2 regions of the Bradyrhizobium sp. USDA 4502 genome follow, and region 2 is predicted to be linked to the other one. Evidence: riboswitches for the same ligand, from Rfam matches in the RefSeq annotation. Region 2 holds a riboswitch; the other holds the start of a gene.
The links. Region 2 has a riboswitch for glycine ahead of ACVW1B_RS19330 (D-amino acid dehydrogenase). Riboswitches for the same ligand answer to the same signal wherever they lie in the genome.
Positions count from the first base shown of each region.

Region 1: it holds a riboswitch for glycine, as region 2 does, so the genes downstream of both, gcvT (glycine cleavage system aminomethyltransferase GcvT) here and ACVW1B_RS19330 (D-amino acid dehydrogenase) in region 2, are expected to answer to the same signal.

Region 1 covers NZ_JBSSGF010000001.1:4,334,921-4,338,300, reverse strand. Annotated here, with positions in the region: gene gcvH (glycine cleavage system protein GcvH) at 1-75, opposite strand, end outside; gene gcvT (glycine cleavage system aminomethyltransferase GcvT) at 95-1,240, opposite strand; glycine riboswitch at 1,382-1,470, opposite strand; gene alaS (alanine--tRNA ligase) at 1,673-3,380, shown strand, end outside.
Region 2 covers NZ_JBSSGF010000001.1:4,164,629-4,168,008, forward strand. Annotated here, with positions in the region: gene ACVW1B_RS19320 (ABC transporter substrate-binding protein) at 1-135, opposite strand, end outside; gene ACVW1B_RS19325 (M20/M25/M40 family metallo-hydrolase) at 401-1,531, shown strand; glycine riboswitch at 1,623-1,729, shown strand; glycine riboswitch at 1,733-1,847, shown strand; gene ACVW1B_RS19330 (D-amino acid dehydrogenase) at 1,914-3,272, shown strand.

The sequences.
Region 1 (3,380 bases), 170 kb from region 2:
GTCGGTGATCCCGATCGTGGCGACGTCGCCCTCGATGCGGAGCCATTCGTGGTCGGACGTGTACAGCGTCGTCATGGGGTCGATCCTTTGGCGTTCAGCGTTTGTAGGTATTGGGGACGAAGGGCGTAGCGGCGACTTTCAGCGGCAGCCGCTGGCCGCGCACTTCGGCGAAAACGGTGGTGCCGACGGCGGAAAGGGCCGTGGGCAGGTAGCCCATCGCAACCGGCGCATTGAGGCTCGGGCCGAAGCCGCCCGAGGTCACCTTGCCGATCTGCTCGGTCGAGCCGGCATCGGCGAACAGCGCGGCGCCTTCGCGCACCGGTGCGCGGCCGTCAGGCTTCAGGCCGACCCGTCGGCGCGCAGCGCCATCTGCGAATTGCGCGAGAATTTTGTCGGCGCCGGGGAAGCCGCCGGCGCGGGCGCCGCCGCTGCGGCGAACCTTCTGCACCGACCATTCCAGCGCGCCTTCGACCGGCGTCGTCGTGGTGTCGATGTCATGGCCATAGAGGCACAGCCCGGCTTCGAGCCGCAGGCTGTCGCGCGCGCCGAGCCCGATCGGCAACACGTCGGGATTGTCGAGCAGCGCGGTGACCAGGGCTTCCACCTTGTCTGCGGGCACCGAGATCTCAAAGCCGTCCTCGCCGGTATAGCCGGAGCGCGAGACGAAGCAGTCGACGTCGCCGACGCCGCGCGGACCGGCATCCATGAATTTCATCGAACTGACATCCGCACAAAGATTCGCCAGCGCCGATTCGGCTTTCGGGCCCTGCAGCGCGATCAGCGCGCGGTCGGCCAGCGAGATGATCTCGCAGGCGTCGGAGAGATGCGCGCGGAGATGCGCCTCGTCCTCGGCCTTGCAGGCGGCGTTGACCACCAGGAACAGGTGATCGCCGAAATTCGCCACCATCAGGTCGTCGAGCAGGCCACCGTCATTGTTAGTGAATTGCGCGTAGCGCTGCCGTCCCGGCGCGATACCGACGATGTCCTGCGGCACCAGTTTTTCCAGCGCGAGCGCGGCATCCGCGACCTTGCCAGATTTGGCCCTCAGCACGAGCTGGCCCATGTGCGACACATCGAACAGGCCGGCTTCCTTGCGGGTGTGCAGGTGCTCCTTCAGCACGCCGGCCGCGTATTGCACCGGCATGTCATAGCCGGCGAACGGCACCATCTTGGCGCCGCGCGCAAGGTGCAGCGCGTGCAGCGGGGTCTGTTTCAGCGGGGAGGTTTCGCGCGCAAGCATCACAGGGCCCTCGCGGTTCCCGCCGGGGACCTATTTCCCCTTGAGAAACCTGCAGAAAGCCCCATCTGTCGCTGTGCCTGAGAGTATTATCCCGTCGGCGGACGCATCGGGGCGAACCCCAGCGTCTCTTTCCAGATGTCAGACGTCACGCGGTCCTTTTGCCTGAGAGTTTCCGGGGCGGTTGCTCCTTCGGCGCCGGCGGTAAGGCCGGTCTCTCCCGACGTGACTAGGTATAGGTAGGTAGAAAACACGGCGCCACCAAGACTGTCAACGCAGCTGCAGCAACTATCCAATGGGCTTTGTGCTGCCGCGGCAAGCCCATGATCCGCCTGCACAGTTTCTGGACACCGCAGCTGGCAATGTCTAAAAGCGTTCGGCCGGAAAATGACGCCTTTTTGCGGCTGGCCGGCCCCTTTTTCCGATTGGATGAACATGAGCAGCGTCAACGACATCAGGTCGACATTTCTGAACTTCTTCAAGGAGAACGGGCACGAGATCGTGGCCTCGTCGCCGCTGGTTCCGCGCAACGACCCGACCTTGATGTTCACCAATGCCGGCATGGTGCAGTTCAAGAACGTCTTCACCGGCGTCGAGAAGCGCGGCTACCAGCGCGCCACGACGTCGCAGAAGTGCGTGCGCGCCGGCGGCAAGCATAACGACCTCGACAATGTCGGCTACACCGCGCGCCATCTCACCTTCTTCGAGATGCTCGGCAACTTCTCGTTCGGCGATTACTTCAAGGAGCGCGCGATCGAGCTCGCCTGGAATCTGATCACCAAGGATTTCGGGCTGAAGAAGGACAAGCTGCTGGTCACCGTCTACCACACCGACGACGAGGCGGCCGGCTACTGGAAGAAGATCGCGGGCTTCTCGGACGACCGCATCATCCGCATCCCGACCTCGGACAATTTCTGGGCGATGGGCGACACCGGCCCGTGCGGACCGTGCTCCGAAATCTTCATCGACCGCGGCGAGCACATCTGGGGCGGCCCTCCGGGCAGCCCGGATGAGGATGGCGATCGCTTCCTCGAATTCTGGAACCTGGTGTTCATGCAGTACGAGCAGGTGACGAAGGAGGAGCGCGTAGCGCTGCCGCGTCCCTCGATCGACACCGGCATGGGGCTCGAGCGCATGGCCTGCATCCTGCAGGGCGTCGAGAGCGTGTTCGAGACCGATCTGTTCCGCAATCTGATCGATGCCGCCGCGTCTACCCTCGGGCACGGTCCGAACGAGCAGAACGTTGGGTCGTATCGGGTGATCGCGGACCATCTGCGCTCGTCCGCGTTCCTGATCACCGACGGCGTGCTGCCGTCGAACGAGGGCCGCGGCTACGTGCTGCGCCGGATCATGCGCCGCGCGATGCGCCATGCACAGCTCTTGGGCGCGAGCGAGCCGCTGATGCATCGCCTGGTCTGGGCGCTGGTCCGCGAGATGGGCCAGGCCTATCCGGATCTGGTCCGTGCGGAGAAGCTGATCGAGGAGACGCTGCGGCTGGAGGAGACGCGCTTCCGCAAGACGCTGGCGCGCGGCCTGTCGATCCTCGACGAGAAGAGCGCCGGCCTCAAGAAGGGCGACATGTTCGACGGCGACACCGCGTTCACGCTGTACGACACCTACGGCTTCCCGCTCGATCTGACGCAGGACGCGCTGAAGTCGCGCGGCATCAGCGTCGACCAGGCGTCGTTCACCGACGCGATGGAGCGGCAGCGCGTCAAGGCGCGTGCCTCGTGGGCGGGCTCGGGCGAGGCGGCGAGCGAGGCGATCTGGTTCCCGCTGCGCGAGAAGCTCGGTGCGACCGAATTCCTCGGCTACGAGACCGAGAGCGCGGAAGGCGCGGTGACGGCGCTGATCAAGGACGGCGCCGAGGTCGAGAGCCTGAAGGCCGGCGAGAGCGGCGCGATCGTGCTGAACCAGACCCCGTTCTACGGCGAGTCCGGCGGCCAGGTCGGCGACACCGGCGTGCTGACCGGGGAGGGCGTCAAGTTCCGCGTCACCGACACGCAGAAGAAGGCCGGCGATCTGTTCGTGCATCTCGGCACGGTGGAGCAGGGCACGCTCGGCGTCGGCACCACATTGCAGCTCGAGGTCGATCACACCAGGCGCTCGTCGATCCGCGCCAACCATTCGGCGACGCATCTGC
Region 2 (3,380 bases):
CATCACCGCGGTGATGGTCTTGCCCGCGGCCATCGCCTGCGGCGCGAATGACAATTCCTGCGGCGCGAACGACAGCGCGAGCGCCGTCAACGCGGCCGCTAGCGTGCGGTGTTTCCAACGCGAGATAGGGAACATGCAATCTCTCCTGACGTGTAACTGGTCAAAGCCGGCTTATTCGTTATGCATGTGGTTCGCTATTTAGGCGAACTAACATGCTGTATGGCTTGTGAAATCGAGACTTGCACCAAGCGCCAAGCGCGTCAATCGGTTTCAGGTCGCATCGGACGTACACAAACGAATGAGGCCGCGCGCCAGATTTTGGCTTTACAAAATCGTCGGCTGAGATTTTCGTAACGCGCGCGCGATGCCGGCGCCGTCAGAACAACAAGAGAGAACAACGATGAACCCCGCCAATCTCCCCTTTGATTCCGAAACGATGCTGCAGGGCCTGCGCAGCTGGGTGGAATGCGAAAGCCCGACCTGGGACGCCGCCGCGGTCGAACGCATGCTCGATCTCGCCGCCCGCGAGATGGCGATCATGGGTGCGACGATCGAGCGCATCGCCGGACGCCAGGGCTTCGCGGGCTGCGTCCGCGCCCGTTTTCCCCATCCGAAACAAGGCCAGCCCGGCATCCTGATCGCCGGCCATCTGGACACCGTTCACCCCGTCGGCACCATCGAGAACCTGAAGTGGCGGCGCGAAGGCAACAAGTGCTTCGGGCCGGGCATCTTCGACATGAAGGGCGGCAACTACCTGTCGATCGAGGCGATCAGGCAATTGGCGCGCGCCTCTTTCACGACTCCGCTGCCGATCACCGTGCTGTTCACCCCCGACGAAGAGGTGGGCACGCCGTCGACGCGCGACATCATCGAGGCGGAAGCCGCGCGCAACAAATATGTGTTGGTGCCGGAGCCCGGCCGTCCAAACAACGGCGTCGTCACCGGCCGCTATGCGATCGCGCGCTTCAACCTGGAAGCCACCGGCAAGCCCAGCCATGCCGGCGCAACGCTGTCTTCCGGCCGCTCCGCGATCCGCGAGATGGCGCGGCAGATCATCGCCATCGACGGCATGACCACCGAGGACTGCACCTTCTCGGTCGGCATCGTGCATGGCGGCCAGTGGGTCAATTGCGTCGCAACGACCTGCACCGGCGAAGCGCTCAGCATGGCCAAGCGCCAGGCCGATCTCGACCGTGGCGTCGAGCGCATGCTGGCACTGTCGGGCACCGCCAACGACGTGACCTTCAAGGTGACGCGCGGCGTCACCCGCCCGGTGTGGGAGCCCGATGCGGGCACCATGGCGCTCTATGAAAAGGCAAAAGGCCTTGCTGCAGCGATGGGTCTCGATCTGCCGCACGGCAGCGCCGGCGGCGGCTCGGACGGCAACTTCACCGGCGCGATGGGCATCCCCACGCTCGACGGCCTCGGCGTTCGCGGCGCCGATGCACATACGCTCAACGAGCACATCGAGGTCGACAGCCTCGCCGAACGCGGCCGCCTGATGGCGGCACTGCTGGCGACGCTGGACTGACATCGATTGCACTGCACAACACGTTGGCACTGCCGGATCGAAATTTAGCCTTGTCCATTTTTAAGGCTTCGCCTACGGTCCGGCCGTCCAACGCGACGATGCGGGAGAGATCGAAGCGACAACATTCGTGTTGTTGGCTTCGGCGCCGACGGAGCAACCGCCCCGGAAACTCTCAGGCAAAAGGACTGTATCGTCAGGACGATCTGGAGAGAGACGAACATGGCCGCACATCAAGGGCCATGACGTCCACCGAAGGGGATAGTTCGCTTCTGGCCACAGCCCGATGCGGATCAAGCTCTCAGGTACCGTGACAGATGGGGCGCCGAATGCCGGTTTGACCGGTGGTTCGGCGACTCTAACCCACGGGAGCCTGACAACCATCATGCCACATATCGCGATTATCGGCGCCGGCATCACCGGCGTAACGACGGCCTATGCCCTGCTTGAACGCGGCTACAAGGTGACTGTCCTTGACAGGCATCGCTACGCCGCGATGGAAACTTCGTTCGCCAATGGCGGACAGCTTTCCGCCAGCAACGCCGAAGTCTGGAACAGTGCTGCGACCATCCTGAAGGGGCTGCGCTGGATGCTCAGAAGCGACGCCCCGCTGCTGATGAACCCGAAGCCGAGCTGGCACAAATATTCCTGGATCAGCGAGTTCGTCGGCCACATCACGCGCTATCGCGGCAACACCATCGAGACCACGAAGCTCGCCATCGAAGCGCGCAAGCATCTGTTCTCGATCGCAGAGCGCGAAAACATCGCCTTCGATCTCGAACGCCGCGGCATCCTGCACGTCTATCACGACAGGGCCGGCTTCGAAGCCGGCCTCAAGGTCAACACGCTGCTGCAGCAAGGCGGGCTCGACCGCCGGCCGGTGACCCCGGACGAGATCCGCGTCATCGAACCCGCGCTGCAGACAACCTGCTATGGCGGCTTCTTCACGCCGTCCGACGCGACCGGCGATATTCACAAATTCACGCGTGGGCTTGCCGACGCCTGCATCCGCCGTGGCGCGAGCTTCGTCCATGAAGCCGACGTCGACACGATCGCACACGGCGATGACGGCTTCCGCATCGGCTGGAACGAAGCTGCTTCACATGATGCTGCGGTCGCGACGCGACAGCAGCTACAGGCGGACGGGATCGTGATTTGCGCCGGCGTGGCGAGCCGCCACTTCGCCAGCCTGCTCAACGACCGCGTCAATGTCTATCCGGTGAAGGGCTATTCGATCACTGTGCAGCTCGATGCGCCGCAAAGCCGGAATGCCGCCCCAACCGTCAGCCTGCTCGATGAAGCTGCGAAGATCGTCACCAGCCGGCTCGGCGCCGACCGCTTCCGCGTCGCCGGCACCGCCGAGTTCAACGGCTTCAACCGCGACATTCGCGCCGATCGCATTCAACCGCTGGTGGACTGGGTGCGGCATCATTTCCCGGAGATCGATACGTCGAAAGTCGTGCCATGGGCGGGCCTGCGCCCGATGATGCCGAACATGATGCCGGTGGTTCGCGCCGGACGGATTCCGGGCGTGTTCTACAATACGGGCCACGGTCATCTCGGCTGGACGCTGTCGGCGGCGACGGCGCAGATGGTGGCCCAGGCGATCGACGATTGGCGCGACCTCGACACGCCGCCGATGGCGCCGTCGTTCGGCGCCGGGCTCGATGTGCCCGCCGACGCGCGCAAAGCTGAAATCAATCCACCTTCCAGTGGACTGCTTCGAACTTCACCGGAGGAATAATCGCGGCCAACAGGACTGATTAGCTGCACCGCAAAATCCGCAGCACCGATGGCATGGGACTTGCTCAAGTTCTACCGTGAGTCTGCTACCATCTGTGCTACGGTCTGG